DNA from 4 places in the Shewanella oncorhynchi genome. Region 1 is predicted to be linked to each of the others. Evidence: predicted binding sites of a transcription regulator. Region 1 holds the regulator's gene; each other region holds the start of a gene.

Evidence for each region. The regulator sigma-54, encoded in region 1, starts transcription at its own class of promoters, with help from an activator protein. The targets are predictions, from matches to a motif close to GTTGGCACGNNNNTNGNNT.
Region 2: RA178_RS19285 (TorF family putative porin) is a predicted target of sigma-54. The motif match lies at 2,843-2,861, and genes of this name have one in related genera.
Region 3: RA178_RS00735 (DUF4097 family beta strand repeat-containing protein) is a predicted target of sigma-54. The motif match lies at 3,722-3,740, and genes of this name have one in related genera.
Region 4: flgB (flagellar basal body rod protein FlgB) is a predicted target of sigma-54. The motif match lies at 1,972-1,990, and genes of this name have one in related genera.

What each region holds. Positions count from the first base shown of each region.
Region 1 covers NZ_CP132914.1:736,180-741,244, forward strand. Annotated here, with positions in the region: gene RA178_RS03340 (HPr family phosphocarrier protein) at 1-23, opposite strand, end outside; gene rapZ (RNase adapter RapZ) at 10-864, opposite strand; gene ptsN (PTS IIA-like nitrogen regulatory protein PtsN) at 861-1,304, opposite strand; gene hpf (ribosome hibernation promoting factor) at 1,307-1,594, opposite strand; gene RA178_RS03360 (RNA polymerase factor sigma-54) at 1,623-3,101, opposite strand; gene lptB (LPS export ABC transporter ATP-binding protein) at 3,209-3,940, opposite strand; gene lptA (lipopolysaccharide transport periplasmic protein LptA) at 3,937-4,491, opposite strand; gene lptC (LPS export ABC transporter periplasmic protein LptC) at 4,478-5,038, opposite strand; gene kdsC (3-deoxy-manno-octulosonate-8-phosphatase KdsC) at 5,035-5,065, opposite strand, start outside.
Region 2 covers NZ_CP132914.1:4,338,483-4,343,547, forward strand. Annotated here, with positions in the region: gene RA178_RS19260 (hypothetical protein) at 10-324, shown strand; gene RA178_RS19265 (DUF4240 domain-containing protein) at 338-847, opposite strand; gene RA178_RS19270 (hypothetical protein) at 976-1,356, shown strand; gene RA178_RS19275 (response regulator) at 1,439-2,236, shown strand; gene RA178_RS19280 (HU family DNA-binding protein) at 2,396-2,668, shown strand; gene RA178_RS19285 (TorF family putative porin) at 2,960-3,652, shown strand; gene rimK (30S ribosomal protein S6--L-glutamate ligase) at 3,711-4,616, opposite strand; gene RA178_RS19295 (putative bifunctional diguanylate cyclase/phosphodiesterase) at 4,795-5,065, opposite strand, start outside.
Region 3 covers NZ_CP132914.1:159,114-164,178, reverse strand. Annotated here, with positions in the region: gene RA178_RS00750 (FUSC family protein) at 1-579, shown strand, start outside; gene RA178_RS00745 (M14 family metallopeptidase) at 713-2,749, shown strand; gene RA178_RS00740 (class I SAM-dependent methyltransferase) at 2,775-3,542, opposite strand; gene RA178_RS00735 (DUF4097 family beta strand repeat-containing protein) at 3,812-4,597, shown strand.
Region 4 covers NZ_CP132914.1:1,587,869-1,592,933, reverse strand. Annotated here, with positions in the region: gene flgE (flagellar hook protein FlgE) at 1-242, opposite strand, end outside; gene flgD (flagellar hook assembly protein FlgD) at 325-1,095, opposite strand; gene flgC (flagellar basal body rod protein FlgC) at 1,120-1,536, opposite strand; gene flgB (flagellar basal body rod protein FlgB) at 1,539-1,940, opposite strand; gene RA178_RS07220 (CheR family methyltransferase) at 2,084-2,923, opposite strand; gene RA178_RS07215 (chemotaxis protein CheV) at 3,024-3,944, opposite strand; gene flgA (flagellar basal body P-ring formation chaperone FlgA) at 4,150-4,857, shown strand; gene flgM (flagellar biosynthesis anti-sigma factor FlgM) at 4,933-5,065, shown strand, end outside.

The DNA of each region.
Region 1 (5,065 bases):
ATCTGACGTTCAAGCTTTGGCATTATTGAGCTCTCGATGACGGGCATACACTTTATGTTTACCGTTACTAAAGCGTTTGGCCAATTGCTCTGCGACGTAAACCGATCTGTGCTGTCCACCTGTGCAGCCAATGGCCACAGTTAAATAACTGCGATTGTTACGCTCGAGGTGCGGCAGCCAAGTCTCCAGTAAATTTTCGATTTGCCAGATGAACTTATTAACCAGTGGTTGACGATTTAAGAACTCAGCTACGGGTTCATCTAAGCCAGTCAATGGCCGCAGCGCCAGCTCCCAGTGGGGATTGGGCAGGAAGCGCACATCGAACATAAAGTCGGCTTCGGTGGGCATTCCGTGCTTAAAGCCAAAGGACTCGAAGTTGATCACGAGTTCTTTATCGACACTACCAAGGAGAATTTGTCGGACTTGGTCGCTTAAATCATAGATATTCAAATTCGACGTATCTATGTAGTGATCGACCAGTTTTGACATAGGCTCAAGCAGTTTCCCCTCCAGCTTTATCGCTTCTTGCAAAGAGACTCGGCTCTTCGACAAAGGATGCAAACGGCGGGTTTCGCTGTAACGCTTGAGCAGAATTTTATCGCTGGAGTTAAGGAAGAAGCTCGTTAACTCAGTATCTGGAGGTAGGCTAGCGAGTTGTTTCACTAAGACCTTATCCTGCTCAGGCATGTTACGCACGTCGACACTGATGGCGACGAGATCGTTACTGCCTTTGAGTTGCTCAAGCAAACTGCCAATCAATGGCAAGGGAAGGTTATCGACACAATAATAGCCGAGATCTTCGAGTACCCTAAGGGCGACAGATTTGCCTGAGCCTGAGCGGCCCGACACTATGACCAGTTTCATCCAGTGATTACCTGATAGAGTTCCGTTTCATCATGCGTCTTGCGTAATTGCTTTAATATTTGCTTGTCGCTCAGCTTTTCGGCCATGCAAGACAAAGTACTTAAGTGCTGCTGACATTGGTCTGCAGGCACCAGTAGTGCAAATAAAATATCAACAGGTTGCTTATCGATAGCATCAAATGCTATCGGCTCTTCACACTTAATTAGTATGGCAATGGGCTGATCTATATCGGCTAGTCGACCATGTGGAATGGCGATGCCGTTACCTATACCTGTGCTCCCCATCTTTTCGCGCGCCACTAGGCTTTCGAATATCTCTTGAGATGAGAGGGTCGGGTACTGGGCAGCGACTAAGTCGCTGATGAGTTCCAGTACCTTTTTCTTGCTGCCCGGAGTGGCGCAGGTAGTGCACTCCGGCCGCAGTATGGTACAAAGTTCCATTATTAGTGTTTTGTTAACTTCTCTTTGTGTTTAATAACCTGACGGTCAAGCTTGTCAATCAGGGCGTCTATAGCGGCATACATGTCAGCATGCTCTGAAGTAGCAAAAACTTCACCACCTATGAGGTTTATTCTCGCTTCAGCAATTTGTTGCATTTTCTCAACATTGAGCACAACGTGCACATTATTGATCTGTTCGAAATGGCGTTCAAGTTTTGAAAACTTTTCTTCTACATATGCACGTAACGATTCGGTAATTTCGACATGGTGTCCACTTAGGTTTATTTGCATAGAAACGTCCTCCGATATCCACTGTAGGTTATAAACTTTTACGCTGATTAGAAGGTGGAATAAGCATAGCCTCTCGGTACTTCGCAATGGTTCTGCGGGCTACGTTGATCCCTTGTTCTGCCAGAAGTTGTGCCATCTTGCTATCGCTTAATGGTTTTTTCTGGTTTTCCGCTGCCACCAGTTTCTTTATAAAGGCTCTGATTGCTGTGGATGAGCACTCACCACCATCGTCAGTACCGACGTGGCTAGAGAAGAAGTATTTTAGTTCAAAAAGTCCCTTAGGGGTATGCATGTATTTTTGAGTTGTGACCCGTGAGATGGTGGACTCATGCATTTCTACCGCTTCGGCAATATCGTTAAGCACCATAGGCTTCATGGCTTCTTCACCGTACTCAAAGAAACCTTGCTGATATTGCACTATGCAATTAGCAACTTTAAGCAAAGTGTCGTTACGGCTTTCTAGACTCTTAATAAACCATTTAGCCTCTTGCAGATGGCCGCGAATAAATTGGCTATCGGCTTGGTTTTTTGTGCTGCGTGCCATAGAAGCATAATGTTGATTTACATTGATTTTGGGCATGCAGTCAGGATTAAGCTCAACGACCCAGCGGCCATTTTTCTTCGACACAGACACATCTGGGATAACGTATTCGTCATTATTGGGCGTGATCAACAAACCTGGGCGAGGATTGAGGGTTTGGATGAGTGCTATACCATCCCTTAATTCATCTTCTTTTAATTTAGTCTTACGCATCAATAACCTAAAATCACGGGCGGCGATCAGATCTAAATGATCTTTGATCAGCATGCGGGCGTTTTCTAGGTTGGGAGTATCAGCGGCGAAATGCGACAGTTGGATCAGCAGGCATTCACTTAAATCGCGTGCAGCAACGCCTATGGGATCAAAATGCTGAATGCGCTTGAGTACGGCTTCGACTTCGTCAAGCTCAACTTCAGGATTGCCCATGGCTTCGAGAATTTCTTCAGTGCTTTGGGTGAGATAGCCCTGATCGTCGATGGCATCAATAATGGCGGTGGCAATGGCTAAATCGGTTTCAGAAAACGGCGTGAGGTTTTTTTGCCATTCTAAGTGTTCGTACAAACCTTCACTGGTCTCACCTTGGAAGGGCATATCGTCTTCACGACTGCCGCCGGGGCCTGAGTTTGGGGAGGCGGTAAACACTTCATCCCATGTGGTGTCCATGGGGAGCTCATCGGGCATGGATTCTTTGGTTAGCGACTCTGCCGTGTCTATGGTGGAGCTGTCTTTTTCTGGTGGCAGAGTGCTAGATTCACTGAAATCCGTATCGGATAGCGTTTGGTTTACAGGGGTTTTAGTGGCGTCGAATTGATCCTCTTCCAGCTCGAGAAGGGGATTAGAATCTAATGCTTGCTGGATCTCTTGCTGCAGTTCTAATGACGACAGTTGCAACAGACGTATAGCCTGTTGTAATTGTGGCGTCATGGTTAACTGTTGACCCAGTTTGAGCTGGAGTGACGCTTTCATGTTACCGCTGATCCCTACGTTATTATTGTTGGATGAGGTCGCTTATTATCATTTTGAGTGAAGCCCAATGGCGGTATAAATTGCCTCCATTGGCTTCGCTCGATTAACTATAGCCTGAATTGTTCACCTAAGTACACAGCCCTAACTTGCTGATTGTCTAAGATCTCTGCTGGAGTTCCTTCGGCAATCAGGTTTCCGTGACTCACAATATAAGCATGTTCACATACATCTAATGTCTCGCGGACATTATGGTCTGTGATCAGTACGCCAAGGCCGCGACTTTTGAGTTGTTCGATAATCTTCTTGATGTCGATAACCGAAATAGGATCGACGCCAGCAAACGGTTCATCGAGCAAAATGAACTTAGGATTAGCGGCTAAAGCCCGCGCAATTTCGACGCGACGACGTTCGCCACCCGACAATGACATGCCTTGGCTGTCACGGATGTGGGTGATATGAAACTCTTCGAGCAGATGTTCTAGTTCTTCTTCTCGTTCTTCATTTTTAAGTTCTTTACGAGTTTGCAGTACGGCCATGATGTTGTCATGAACAGTTAGCTTACGAAAGATACTGGCTTCTTGCGGTAAGTAACCTATGCCTTTGCGGGCACGCAGATGCATAGGATCTGCGGTTAAATCATCATCGTCGATAAAGATATGTCCCTTATCGCTCTTCACTAGCCCGACAACCATGTAAAAGGTCGTGGTTTTACCTGCACCGTTTGGACCGAGTAGGCCAACGACTTGACCGGTTTTTACCGTCAGACTGACGTCTTTAACCACTTGGCGACTCTTGTAACTTTTCGCCAGATTTTGTGCTCTTAAGGTGATTTGGGTCATTTAGAGTCCTGCTTTTTTACAGGTTTATCCGCCGGAGCGTCTGATTTAGCATCATCTTGATAGTTTTCAGGCTGAATAATAGTGATCACGCGATCGTCACCACTGCCAGTACTCTCGGCCATCAATTTCTGTTGAATCATGTTATAGCGGATTAAATTGCCTGTAACTTGGCTACCCGCTTGATCTAATGACGCCATACCTTTCAGTGTTAAGGTGCGGCTTGCCATATCGTAACGAATTTCTTTCGCGCTAGCCGATGCAGGACGGCCATCGTCTAATATTTGGCTATACGTAGCAGGGTTACCTGTGGCGACCAAAGTTTTGCTATTTTCACCTTCAGCGGAAAATGCACGCAGTTCATTTGCTTGGATTTTTATTGAGCCTTGGGTAACTTCAACCGGACCAAAGAAAATGATCTGGTTGTTTTTGATATCCGCAGTTTGGCTCACAGCTTTAATTTTGACTTCTTGCTTTAAGTCGCCGACTTTCGCGAAAGCACTCATGCTCATAATTAGCATTAGGCTGGCAAGTAATACGTTATTTTGCTTCATATGTTCCTACTACCTGACTGGTCAATTGCACTTCTTGCGCGTTGAGGTCGGCATAAAGGCCTTGGCCTTGAATATTAAAATCTTTCCCTGTGACGTAAATGGTACGGTCAGAGGTCATTATCATAGTGTTGAGATCGAGTTCCAGATAACTGGTGGACAAGGTCTGAATCGGTTCTTCTGGGCTAATGGCATCGATAATAACATTATTTTCTAATACAACCTTGCCAGTTTCCTTGTTTAGCTTGCCCTGATCTGCCCTGAGTTGCCATTGTGCTTTACCTTGGTCTGGATAAACAAGATAAACAGGTTGAGTAAAGAAAGTTTGATTCGTTGAATCATAATGTTCCATGTGTTTCGCCGTCACACGGCTATTCACTAGTCCTTGCTCATTGAACTCAACACTGCGCAGATCTTCAACGATGAAATCTGGGGTATTTTGATCTTTTACTCTGTTATCGGAATCACCGCTGTGTTTGTTCTGGACCTGCCAGTAAAGCGCTAGTGCAGTTCCAAAAAAAGCGATAATCGCGAGTGTCACACGACTCATATACTCATTCCATGGGCCGAAGTGAAT
Region 2 (5,065 bases), 1.4 Mb from region 1:
AGCTTACCTATGAACCTAAAAACGGCTTATCTATTCAACCCATATTCACGAAAACTCGCTTTATTGGCACTGCTGACAATCGGAACTAGCGTAAGTATTTCAAGCCAAGCTGCGCCATTGACCATCAGCCAGCAACAGGCAGTTAACACTCATTTGAGCAAATTGGCTCAGATGCAAAATGCGGCTGAACATCAAATGACAGAGCAGCTTAAGCAAGATTTTAGTCAACAATTAACCGCGCAAGAACATGAGTTTATGAGCGACATCTGCCCTAAATACGGCATGACCTTCGATGTCACTACCAACGCTTGCTTACGCTCATAAGGTATTGCCAAGACTAAAATGGAAAACGGGCACTCAGCTCAGGGTATTGCCGCTTTAAATCCTTGGGCTTAGTGCTAAATTTTTTCCCCACGGGCGTCGCCTTGCCCGATGGCATAAAGGGCAGTTCCTCACCGGTTCTATCTTCGTATAATTGCCCTGCGATAAGGTCGTATTCATCTACAAAAGGGTAAGCATAGGCATCTCGCTCTGGCCAAGCGACTAAACGTGCTAGGGTGTCAGGCTGATTAACCACACCTTCGAAAATTTCTTTACCAAGTGAAATCAAAAAACACCTAAACTCGGCAAAAGCATATTCAGAATCACAGCCCGTAATAATGTAAGCCGCCCCCCAAACAGACCACAAATAACTACGGCGCATCTGCTGACCAAAGATTTTATCGAAAGCTTTTAACTCTTCATTACTCAATTCGGCAAGTTTCTGCTTCAGTGCTTGAGTCAAAGACTCCTGTGATTGCGCCGCTTCCGTTCGCGTGACTAAACCCCAAAACTCAACTTCTGTCATAAACGTCACCTATTTAGAGCCTCTAGTAAAAAGGCATATTCTACACGATATTACGGTTATACTGGACTCGGATTAGGGCATTTCCTACACTTGCTCATCTTCTTTGCTACTGGTGTGCACTTCAATCTATGCCTAAACGTCTTATACTACTGATCACGTTATATTGCCTCTTCAGCATTGCTGCACTTTGGCGTACTGTGATGACTCAATCCCTTGATGTATTCACCCTAGGTGTCCTCCCCGTGCTCGTTGGCATACTCATACGGGCGCCGTGGTCTAGCTTAGTGTTGAAGATTTATATTGGCATGCAAACCTTAGGATTCTCGGCACTGGGGATTACAGCAATTATTGCCTATCGCATTACCCCTGAGGATGTAAAAGTAGTTGTTTCTGGCCACAACATTCCTATGTTGCCACTCACAGTGAGCATTATTGTTATTTTACTCGTGCAGTATTGGATCGCATTTTCTAAGGTCACGAGACACTATTTGACCCGCCAAACTCAGTAATGGACTTTGTTGCGAAGCTGTTATCAATAGCGTAGCTTAGCGACCCAGTAAAATACTTACAACTCTTAACTTGAAGTAAACTATGAGCCATTTATCGCCCAGCGAACTTTCCATTCTTTTGGTAGAGCCTTCAGATACACAGCGTCGAATTATTATTCAGCGCTTACAACAAGAAGGCATTCTCAGCATTCAAACCGCAGAAAACATAGAAGCGGCTAAAGATATTATTGCTCGCCATAAACCTGACCTTATTGCGAGCGCCATGCATTTCGATGATGGCACTGCCACCGATCTCTTGGGCTACTTAAGGGCCAACGCTGACTGCAAAGATATCCAATTTATGCTGGTCTCGAGTGAGTGCCGCCGTGAGCAACTTGAAATATTCCGCCAATCGGGTGTAGTAGCGATTCTACCTAAACCCTTCAGTGCCGACCATTTAGGTACAGCATTGAATGCCACGATTGATTTACTCAGCCACGATGAACTCGACCTCAGTAATTTCGATGTACAAGATGTGCGTGTATTAGTGGTCGATGATAGCCGTATGGCAAGAAACGTCATTAAACGTACGATTGGTAACTTAGGGATGAAGCTGATTACCGAGGCCGAGGATGGCGCGCAAGCCATAGCGTTAATGAAACACAATATGTTCGACTTAGTGATCACTGATTACAATATGCCGAGTGTAGATGGGCTAGCTTTGACACAATTTATCCGCAATGAAAGCCAACAATCGCACATTCCCATCTTGATGGTGTCTTCCGAAGCCAACGATACCCACCTCAGCAATGTGTCCCAAGCGGGTGTAAATGCCTTATGTGACAAACCCTTTGAACCCAAACTTGTTAAAAAATTACTCTATCAACTGTTAGAAGAATAAAACCAGAATAAAACTTAAGTCACGAACTGAGTAAATATTCTGCGCTTTACTGAACATCCTGCTGCACGCTAGACGCAAAAGGCTTTCCAAGTGCTAAACCTTATGGCATGTTAGGCACGCTTATTTCAAATAAATCTACGGAAAGAAGAGACAATAAAAATGAACAAAACTGAACTAATCGCCAAAATTGCAGAAAATGCCGATCTAACGAAAGTAGAAGCAGCACGCGCATTGAAGTCTTTTGAAGCAGCTATTACCGAATCAATGAAAAATGGTGACAAAATCTCCATCGTAGGTTTCGGTTCTTTTGAAACAGCGACTCGTGCCGCTCGCACTGGCCGTAACCCACAAACGGGTAAAGAAATTCAAATTGCTGAAGCGACAGTGCCTAAGTTTAAAGCGGGTAAAACCCTACGTGACAGCGTAAACTAAGTTATAAAATTCAATACAACGCCTCCATTGTGAGGCGTTTTTTTTGCCTAACCCCTGTGAAACGCTGAAGATTTTTTGCACAACAAAAGTGCGCCTCTGCCCCATAAACTGGCAAATAAAAACATTTCATTAACATTGCAAGTTCTAATACCTTGTTTTACATGGCATTGTAATAGTGGCATGTGATTAGCAAATCCTTCCTTAGAAAAAAACCAAGATGCACTAATGAACACAGCTGACTTTGAGTGTGCCAATGGTGAATCGATAAATAAGTCAATCGAGGGGATGAGCATGAAGAAATCACTGTACAGCGTTTTGGCCTTATCGACGGGAATGTTACTGGCAGGCAACGCCTTTGCAGCCGTATCAGGCAACATTGGCGGTACCTCTAATTATCTATGGCGCGGAGCGACCCAAACTAAAGATGCGGTCGCAATCCAAGGTGGCCTTGACTACAGCCACGATTCTGGATTTTATGCGGGAACTTGGGCATCGAATGTGGATTTTGGTGATGATACTAGCTACGAGCTTGATCTATATGCGGGTTATGGCGGCAGTATTACCGAAGACATCAGCTACGACTTTGGCTATCTCTACTACGCCTATCCAGACGCGCCAGGCAGTATTGATTTTGGTGAGCTCCATGCTGCTGTCACGTGGAAATGGCTCGAACTGGCTTACTCCCAAGTCATCAATGCCGGTGACGATCTGGCAGCCGATCCTTTAGATAATAAAGATCTCAGTTATCTTGCCGCGACGGTATCCGTTCCTCTCACTGAAAAGCTGAGTTTATCAGTGCACTATGGTTACTCAAACGGTGATGTCGTCCAATCTTGGTTTGGCGAAGATAATTATGCCGACTATAACGTGACTCTCAGCGCAGATACCAGCATAGGCACAGTGTCATTTATGGTCTCAGATACCGATCTCACCGATGATGATGCCAAACTAGTACTCGGATATTCCTACAGTTTTGATCTATAAGCTCTAAACATAAAAAACGCCACCTTAAAAAGTGGCGTCGTTTTATCACAATCACCTACTAGGCAATAATTGACCGGTTTGTTTTACGGGCCGCAACCATTTTCTCAATATATTCAACAATAGGCTCAGTCACTGAAATCCCTGTTGTTTGCTCAATCCCTTCAATGCCTGGCGCCGAATTAACCTCAAGGATCAGTGGACCACGGTTAGAACGTAAAATATCTACTCCCGCGACAACCAATCCCATCGCCTTCACAGCGGCAATAGCCATTTTACGCTCAACAGAGGTGATTTTTACCACCTCACCACAACCCCCTAAATGCAGATTTGAGCGGAAATCTCCCTCGGGACCTTGACGCTTCATCGAAGCAACAACCTTGTCACCGACAACAAAACAACGAATATCACTACCATTGGATTCTTTAATGTATTCCTGCACTAAGATATTCGCTTTGAGCCCCAAGAATGCTTCAATCACGCTCTCAGCAGCCGTTTTAGTTTCAGCGAGTACGACACCAATCCCTTGAGTGCCTTCGAGTAATTTAATGACTAACGGAGCGCCGCCCACCATATTGATGAGATCTGGGATATCATTTGGCTTATTGGCAAAACCCGTCACTGGCATGCCAATCCCTTTGCGGGAAAGTAGTTGCAGTGCCCGCAATTTGTCCCGCGAACGCGCAATGGAGATTGAATCATTCGCGGCATATACGCCCATCATTTCAAACTGACGTACAACGGCACAACCATAAAAAGTCACGCTAGCATGAATACGCGGAATGATGGCATCAAACCCAACTAATTCAGTACCTTCATAATGAATGCTAGGTTTAATAGAATTAATATTCATGTAGCAATTCAGCGTATTGATCACGACAGCTTCATGTCCACGACTTTGGCAAGCCGCGACTAAACGTTGTGTCGAATACAACTGGGGGAATTGGGATAAAATACCTATTTTCATTGCTGAGTGACCAACTTAAGCATGAGTGAATAAACCGTTCTGCGGCACCAAAAGCACAGCGACAGAAAAAGGGGCTGATATTTGTCTATTGCTCAGTGTAAAGCAAGAAAATATTCCTCACCAGACGAAATCATTATGCTAATGAAATACTTCAAGACCTATCACATTCGGAACTCGTTTAAATTAACAGCGGCAGAATATACTTAGCCTCAAACTCCGTTGCATCTAAGGGACGAGAAAACAAATAACCTTGTAATACAGTACAATGGCGAGAAGTGCAAAACTCAGCCTGCTCAATCGTTTCAACGCCCTCAGCCACTGATATGACATTAAACCCATGGGCGAAGTTAAGTAATGCAGCGAGCAAACGAGTGTCTTTATCATCCTTATCATAGGAAGCGACAAAGCTTTTATCGATTTTCAGCACGCTAATGGGAAACAATTTGATA
Region 3 (5,065 bases), 580 kb from region 1:
GAGCATCTTAAGGCACCCGCCAATCATGAGCTCGATTTTCGCGCTAGACTGGAGGCTGCGATGAAGGCCGTACTCACTCAAAAGAAACTGTTTTTCTCCTTGGAATGGGAAAGTCAAACCCTCAAAAAACACAAAGTGCTACTGTCGCAGTTAGCCAATAAACAAGTGCGCTTAATCACCTTACTCGAACTCTTACCCTTAACCCGCTGGCAGGAAGAAGACAAAGACGCCTATCTGCAGATTAATGCGGTTGCCTCTGAGCTTGCCTTCTATTTGCAACAACTTGCAGAATTTGTGGCGGGTAAAGCTCAACAATTGCCGACACTGCCAGAATGCTTAGAACAAGAGTTACAACACAGACTCCAGCTTGCCCTAGTCGCAGCCACTCAAGCATCAACCGCAGACCCAGTGACAACCGTAAACGACCAAGTGCCGCAGGGATTTGCGCTCACAGGTTATAGCTGGCTGATTTATCAGCTCGCGATTGCCGTCGAAGCACTTTATAAAGACATTGCCATTATCGACATTGCCTATAACAAGCGGCCAGCTTCTCAGATAACGCCCAACAAAACGGCTTAGTCGATTTTACCATTCCGCTTAGTGCTTAAATCCATGTCAGAAATGCCGGATAACCCTTAGCCGCCCTTGCGTTAACGGGGCGTTTAATGAAAAGATACCGTCCTAATAAAAATTCGATATATGGACTCTTTTCATGCGCTTGTTTTCTTTCTCCGTTATCGCCATTGCCTGTCTCTCTACGGGCAATCTCTACCCTGAGAATGCTTTTGCCAATGATGCGAAAACCACAACCCAAACAACTCCGGCAGCCACTATGGCGCAAGCCTCTACTACCGAAACATTGGCAGTTGGCTCCCCAGTAATCACAACGTCACAGGATACAAGTCCAGCAGCGAATAGCCAGGCAACTGAAACTGCGACTAATGTACTGACCGATACCACAGTTGCAGCGCCAGAAGCACAACCCGCGCCCATTCCTGAACGAGCCAACACCTTTGTCAACGATGCGATTTTACCGCCGAACATCACTTGGTCTGGCGCCAGCGAATCGCTCATGTTAAGTGTTGATAGCGAGTGGGCGACTCCCTTTGAGCAAAGTGGCGGTATTGAAAGTCCAAACTACGATGCCACTATCACTTGGCTCGACAAACTCGCGGGCGAAACAGATAAATTACAAAAGGTGAGCTTAGGTAAGAGCCCACAAGGGCGCGATATTTGGATGTATATCGCCAGCAGTGAAGGCATTAATGAATCGGCACGCCTCAAACAAAACACTAAGCCAACAGTGCTAGTGCAGGCGGGAATTCATGCGGGAGAAATCGACGGTAAAGATGCCGGCATGATGCTGCTACGTGACATTATCCAAGGCGATAAAAGTGCCCTGCTCGATAAAGCTAACCTCTTGTTTGTGCCTATTTTTAGTGTTGATGCCCATGAGCGCAGCGGCGAATTTAATCGTGTAAATCAACGTGGCCCTGTGAATATGGGCTGGCGCACCACGGCTAATAATCTCAACCTTAACCGCGATTATGCTAAGGCCGACAGCTTAGAAATGCAGCACATGCTGCGCGCAATCAACGTATGGCAACCGGATCTGTATATCGATGTCCATGTTACCGACGGCATCGACTATCAATACGATGTTACCTTTGGTTATAACCTTGCCCAAGGCTTAAGCCCTGCGAGCTACCGCTGGCTCGAAAACAGCTACAGACCTGCGGTTGAAGCCGCATTAACGGAACAAGGCCATATTCCCGGCGCACTGATTTTTGCCGTGGATAACGCCGATATTAACAAAGGTATGTCGCTGTGGAATCCAAGTCCGCGCTTCTCTAACGGTTATGGCGATGCTCGCCATTTGCCCACCATTCTGGTTGAAAACCACAGCCTAAAGCCCTTTAAGCAAAGGGTGCTCGGCACTTATGTGATGTTAGCGCAAACCCTCAAAACCGTGGGTGAACAGGCGACAAAACTTAAGAGTGCGATTCAAGAAGATAAATACCGCGCCTCACCGCTAATCACCCTTACTTGGAAATTAGCACCATTAGAAAAAGGCTGGGATTTTAAAGGCATAAATTATCAACTTGAAAAGAGCCCCATCAGTGGCGCTGAAGTTGTGCGCTGGACAGGTGAACCTAAGCTTTACCCTAACTTGCCTGTGATGGCTGAAACAGTGCCCGACATTAAGGTCACTCGTCCGAGTGCTTACTATATTCCAGCGCAATGGACTCAAGTGATTGATCGTCTTAACGTGCATGGCATTCGCATGACCACGCTCAAAAAGCCAACCGAGTTAAAATTGCAGCAATATACCCTCAGCAATCCCGTGTTTAACACTAAGGATTTTGAGGGCCGCCAAACGGTCAAAGCCGAGTCAGAGTTAACCAAAGTCAGCACCACTCTGCCCGCTGGCACCATTAAAATCAGTACAGATCAACCGCTAGGTGATCTGGCGATTTTACTGCTTGAGCCGCAATCACCAGATTCTTTACTGCAATGGGGTTTCTTCAATCCTATCTTCACTCGCACTGAATACATTGAAGATTATGCGGTAGAGCCACTGGCGGCCAAGATGCTAAAAGATGATCCTAAGCTACAAGCTGAGTTCGACAAAGCACTGACCAATGCCGAGTTTGCCGCCGATCCTGAGGCACGCCTACGCTGGTTCTATGAACGCAGCCCTTACTACGATAACCAATACCTTAAGTATCCGGTTTACCGTAGTCGTTGATCATCGCGATTACAAAAGGTTGTGATTACGCAGGCTTACGCGCACTGATGCTATACACCAAGGGCACCTTCTGCCCTTGGTGTGTTAACACATAACGACCATCTTCTTGCGCTTCGAGCCCTTCAAAGCAGTTATAGGGGCTGAAATCAAACTCGTGGAAGAACTCCAACACTAAGCCCGCCTGCAATAACGCATTGATCACTTCAGATAAACTGTGCGACCAGCACATTAAGGTTTGCTGATCATCACCGGTATTTTCGGTATATGTGCCTTCCTGCTCTATGTCTGGCTCACCCAGATTAAAATAGCTATAGCCATCGAATAGCTGCTGCGCAGGATGGAACTCGGCCATGTAAAACTGTCCGCCGGGTGTTAAACAGGCAGCCACTGTCTGCGCCCACAGAGTTAAATCCGGCAGCCAAACAATGGCACCATAGGACGTAAACACAATATCGTGAGGCTCAACCTTGCTCGCCACACTGTAAACATCGCTACAGATAAACTCAGCGGACAACTGTGTCCGTTCTGCCAGCTTTTGCGCTTCAACAATCGCGACTTCTGACAAATCGACGCCTGTGACTCTCGCCCCTATTCGCGCCCACGACAAGGTGTCTAAGCCGAAATGACATTGCAGATGCAGCAAACTTTTACCTGCAACCTCGAGTTCACCTAGCTCAATTTCCCGCAGCGAAGTCTTACCACTAAGAAAGCCCGCCACATCATAAAAATCAGAAGTTAAATGTACCCGAGTGCGCGCATCCCAAGCCGTTTTGTTTGTTGTTAAATAATCCATCAGCATCCCTTCTTGTCTTTTTTGTATTTTTGATTCCGCGTGACTTACGGAGCTTAAACTAACTTAATAAATGAGCAATTTCACTAATCTATGAGTAAATCACCCATGTAGCGGACATGTCCGCACAGTGAACCTCGGACACTTTCAGCTTAACCAATTGATTATAAATGAAACTTAAAATTGGCATGGGCTGTGCAATGTCTTATTCATCGCAAGACGACTCAGCACTCACCCAAAAAATCGAGTGCCAGATAAACAAGGAAGCTAACATGTCACTACGCCCATTTATATTCACCCTCGCTTTTATAGTGTTTTTTACTGCTGGAGTATCGCTCACTGGCTGCATTCTTAATGTGAACGCTGCAGGCATGCCAGACTTAGACCACCAGCAACGCGAACTCACACTCGATAGCCAAGACTTACAAGGCCTGATTGCAGAAACTGGCGCAGGCAGTCTCGAAATTATCGGTGTCGAAGGCCTAGCCCAAATTAAACTCATCGCCGACATCTATAGCAATAAGGACGGCAACGATGACAGCAAAGTCATTCTCACCCTTGAGAAAAAAGCCAATAAAGCCAAGCTCAAGGCCAACTTTGAGCAAACAGATTCTAATAATGACTCGCCCTATATAGACCTAAAACTGCAAGTCCCTGCGAACTTTACACTGGATATTGATGACAGCTCAGGGGCTATTTTGATCAGCAAGATGACGTCAGACATGAACGTCAAAGACGGTTCGGGTGAACTCACTATCAACGGTGGTAACAATATCAACATAGAGGATGGCTCAGGTGATATTGAAATCAGCCAAATCAACGGCAGCCTAACCATTGAAGATGGCGCTGGTGCCATCAAGCTGACCGATATTCGCGGCAATACCGCAATTGATGACGGCTCGGGCAACATAGAGGTCGCCAATGTGCAAAGTGCTGTGACCATCACAGACGGCTCAGGCAATATTAATGTCTTTAACACCAAGGGATTAACGATTCTTGCGGCAGGTTCTGGCGATGTGACATTTAACAAAATCGACGGCCCAGTGAGCATGCAATAACGCGCCGTTTTACCCCTCAACTCCCAAAGGTTTTACCCACTTCCCGGCGTAGAGGCTGATGTTGCAACGGTTCCCAGCCAAGATGTCAGTCTTCTACCCACCCTTTTAAGCTGTGCCCGACTTATGCATTTATGCCACTAACCCCTTGTAGTGGCATTTTTTTTAGCGCCCTATTCATACTTCTCCCCCAATGCAGACCAGTATTTGGTGACGACCAAAGCTTAACTAATTGATTTATTATAAAAGTTAATCGTTAAACTATTAAGCACTATCATTCCAGTGACTCGCCGTGAATATGTCCCTATAGGCTCGACCGTGGCATCCATGCCACGAACGGTCACTTCCATGACAGTGCTTAATTCCGCGAGCTAAATCGTATTCTGTTAGTAATTCCTAAACCGAACTAACCATCTCAGTAAGTAATACTCTTCAAAGTAAAATGCAGAGATGCACCATCCATGTTTTTCA
Region 4 (5,065 bases), 850 kb from region 1:
TCAAGGGAGTTATTCGTCAACTGTAAGCTACCTTGATGGAATTGCTGTGCCACTTGACTCGTAGCAACACCACCACCGACAGCAGTTTTAGCATTTGAAAAAATAGAATTAGCGTAAACATCCGCAAATTCAGCACGGGACTCTTTAAAGCCAATGGTGTTCGCATTAGCAATGTTATTCGCCGTAGTGTTTAAATCTTTCTGCGCGGCAGAAATGCCACTCAATGCAATGTTAAACGACATAATTCACCTCTACACTTGACTCAATTCATTTATGAGCGACTTACGCCCAATTCGGATGCTGCAAAAATTCTTTTATGCAAACTTAGGTTTCAGACACAGCTAACACATCGGTTAACTTGATGCCCATACCGCCTCTCAAGTTAAGAATCGCGCCAGTACTGGCCGTACCGAGAGAAACGCTGGTCACATGAGCATAGGTCGAGACTGGCAATTCTTGGGATTTCCCATCCATTAAACCACTCGCCTTGATCGTATAGTTACCTGCGGTTACAGGGTTTCCATCTTTATCGAGGCCATCCCAGTTAACATCGACATTGCCCCCCTTACTGCCATCAACTTTAAAGGTGGTCACAACTTGGCCTTTCTCATCCTCAACACGTACAGTAACTTCAGGAATTTTAGCTGGCGTGCTAATCACACCTTTTATTGTTGGGCTTTCAGCTGAAATGTTACCTGTATCAGTTGGGATCAACACCTTGCGACCAACAAGTCCTGATGCCTGTAATGCTTGGCTTGATGTCATAACACCGTTTAAATTAACGATTTCCTTATTCAACTTAGTAATACCATCAACCGTCGAGAATGATGCCATCTGCGCAATCATTTGGTCGTTGTCGACGGGCTTAAAGGGATCTTGCATCGATAACTGTTGGCTTAATAACGAGAAAAAGTCATCTTGAGTTAACTGCTGGCTTTTTGCTTCCGGTACTATCGAATCTTTTGGCAGACGGATACCGTCAAGAAACGGATTACCCGTTGAGCTGGTTGATGAATTCGTCGTAACGGCATTTGACTGACTCTTATTTTGAGCCGTCTGCGCCGACGCTTGGTTAATTTGATTAATGAGGCTCACAGCTTACCTCCTAAGTAACACATGTTATTTACCCATCCCAAGTGTTTGTTGCAGCATAGACTTAGCTGCTTCAGCGACTTGAACATTCATTTGATATGAGCGCGAAGCAGAAATCATATCTGCCATTTCTTCCATGACATTAACATTCGGTTTATAAATAAAGCCGTCCGCATCCGCCATTGGATGATCGGGCGAATATTCTTTCAGTAGTGGTTTATCACTTTCTACAATGCCTTTTACTGCAACGCCTTGAGAAGCTTGTTGCTGACTTTGGGCTTTAGCCATTTCGGCTTCAAAAATGGGATGACGAGAACGATAGGTCTTATCTACACTACTCGAGACGGAATCCGCGTTGGCTATGTTGCTCGCGGTGGTGTTTAGCCTGACCGATTGAGCAGACATTCCCGAGCCAGCAACATCAAATATGCTAAATAAACTCATGATTAATCCCCTCTCAACGCTTTCTTCATGCCACTAAACTTACTGTCTAAAAAACCTAGCGACATTTGATATTCAAGTGCATTTTGCATGAATGCCGATTGTTCCTGTTGGATATCAACAGTATTACCATCACCGGTATCGGGTTGATTTGGCACACGGAACTTAACAAATTGCCCAGTCAACTCCGCAAGCCCAAAATGCTTATCTGGCTCTTGCATTTCAAGACTATTTCGCTGCTGTTGGCCTCGAGCGGCCTGCATTGCCGCAGAAAAATCAACATCGCGGGCTTTGTAATGTGGCGTATCTGCGTTAGCGATATTGCTTGAAATGACTTCAGCCCGCTGCGCTCTAATACCAAGAGTGTATTGATGCACACCCAGTGCATTATCAAAATTGATCGCCATAAAATTGCCTCCTCGTGTTCTCACGAAAATAAAGCAATTCATGTGCCAACATCAGGAAAATTTTGAGAATAACAACAAGGATGAGCAAGTGATGGGTAAAAAATTACCGACAATTGTCGGTAATTTTCTTTAGAGCGGCTGAGTTAAGTCTTTTTCTGGTAATAAATGCCAGGGTTACAACGAACCATATCAAACTCGTCCGTTAAACCAGCGATAGATTCTGATGCACCGAGAAATAAAATCCCTTTGGGATTGAGAGCGGCAGCGAATTGCCGCAAAATTTTTGCCTTTGCCTCTGGTGCAAAATAAATCAGCACATTGCGGCAAAAGATAATGTCGAACTTGCCAAGCAGACTATAACTCTCAAGCAAATTATGCGCTCTAAAGTTCACCAACCGCTTCACATTATCCTTTAACTTCATATTGCCAGAAGGTAATGCATCAAAAAACTGACGCTTACGTTCTTCAGATAAACCACGCGCTAATGCCAAACTATCGTACTCGGCATTTTTACAGCGTTCCAACATGGAAGGAGATAAATCCGTTGCTTGAATCGAAGCACTACCAGCCAAGGCACCAGGCTTCTTCTGTTGATACTCAAGAATAGTCATAGCCAATGAGTATGGCTCTTGGCCTGACGAGCAAGCCGCAGACCAAATTTTAAGCGGACGCCCCAGACGACTGTATTCTGGTAGTAGGACATTATTCAACAACTCAAATGGATAACGATCACGGAACCAAAGGGTTTCATTGGTCGTCATAGCATCGATCACTTCAGCTCTGAGCGCACGCTCAGTAGGCTTCATCGAATGCTTAACCACATCAGATAAGGATGGCAGGTTATATTTGCCCATCAAAGGAGCAAGACGACTGCGCACAAGATATTGCTTATTTTCACCCAGTACGATGCCGCTGTGTTGCTCTAAGAACAACCTAAATTGATTATATTCAGCCTCAGCGAGTGATTTATTTGGCACATTCACATCCTAAATCCTATAGCAAGCACCAAAATCAGTGCGAAACCATCATGTTATAAAGTCGAGATTATAGCGTAAAGCGTATCTAGGTACTAACCTACAGCAATTACAAACTTAAATGCTTATTCACAGCAGCGGCCAATTCGTCGGGATTAAACTTAGCGATAAAGTCATTAGCCCCCACTTTTTGAACCATTGCCTGATTGAATACACCACTTAACGATGTGTGCAGTACCACTTTAATATGCTTAAGCTTAGGATCATCTCGGATTTCAGCGGTCAGGGTGTAGCCATCCATTTCAGGCATCTCAATATCAGAGATAATGAGGGGGATCTCATCGGCCACATTATCCATCTCTTTGGCGATCTCTTTAAGCTTGTCTAATGCTTCGCGACCATCTTTTGCGGTATCAATTTGTAAATTCAATGACTCGAGTGAACGAATAATTTGTTTACGCGCCACGGCAGAATCATCAATAACCATAATATGATAATGCTGAGTTCTGTCGAGGGTCAGTTTTTCATTGGCTTCTTCACTGATAGCTGTTTTAACCGGTGAAATCTCATCTAAGATTTTTTCCACATCGAGAATTTCAACTAATTCACCTTCAATTTCAGTCACAGCTGTCAGATAAGAATAACGGCCAGCACCTTGCGGCGGAGGCATAATCGCTTCCCAATTCATGTTGATGATCCGCTCAACAGAACTGACCAAGAAGCCTTGAACGCTGCGGTTATATTCAGAAATAATGATGAAACAGTTTTCAGTGCTCGCTAAAGGTTTTCCCCCTGTTGCCGCACTCAAATCAATCACTGAAATGGTTGTTCCACGAATATGAGCAACACCCTTCACATAAGGATTAAGTTTAGGCAAAGTGGTCAGTGGTGGACACTGCAGTACTTCTTTCACCTTAAACACGTTAATCCCAAACCGTTGACGACCGTTTAATTTAAAAAGCAGCAATTCTAAACGGTTTTGTCCAACGAGCTGGGTTCGTTTGTTGACTGAATCAAGAATACTCGACATAACTCTGCCTTGTTGTTCTGTTTATGTTCGGCCCTATAACTCAGTTGAGTATAGGCATATTAATTGCTTACGTCTTATCTATCGATAAACATAGTCGAAACTGAGTCAATCTTCTGACAGTGATGCAAATTATTATTACAGTGGTCAGCTTCGAACTTAATAAAAGTATAGGTGCATTCTGGCGTTACAAGCTAGTCTCTTCATTATGAAAGTAAATTTAGTCTGTTTTTTTAGTCTTTTCACCCTCTTCATGCCCGCTTTTGCGAGTGCAGAGCCTATTGTCCCCACCGTATCGGCAATCTCAGAATTAGCTAAAGCGCTTATTTCAGAAAAAATATCTGTTCCAGAAAATGCCAAAGTAAATATTTCGCCACAGATGGTTGACGCAAGAATGCTGCCGTCACAATGTTCGTCTCCAATGAAAGTTGAACTGGCTAGCGATAGGGAAATTAGCCGTAATAACACCTTAAAAGTCAGCTGTGATACGCAAGACTTAGCTTACCCTTGGCAAATCTATATCTCGGTTCGGGTGGATATCTTATTCCCCGTTGTTGTCTCAACCGAAATCTTAGCACCAGGCGAACTCATCTCTCCTAGTCAAGTAGAAGTCCGTTACATTGAACAAAATAGCTTGAGAGGTGCCGAATTCGATGATCCGAGTAAATTGGCTGGCGTGCGAGTAAAACGACGAGTAGCAAAAGATAATCCCATATTAAGCAACAACTTATGCTTCGTTTGTAAAAATGATTCGGTATCTATCTACGTTCGTTCTGGCTCATTCGAGCTCAAAACAGTGGGCGAAGCCCTACAAGATGGCAATAAAGGTGATCGGATCAGAGTCAAAAATAGCAGTTCAAACAAAGAACTAGATGCTATAGTCACAGGCATTGGCGAAGTTGAAGTAAGAATGTAAAATAATCTAAAGCTTTTTTGTAAGCTGCCGATACCCCAGTTAAGAAATCCCGTACACACGACGCTGGAGCCTAAAATGGCAATTGATATTAGCAAACTCAACACTGCAACGACTGCGCAAGTTCGTTCAGGCGCAACGAAAACGAGCAGCGATCAATCTGCTCAAGTTGCAACAAAATCAACAACACCACAGAGAAGCGACTCAGTGG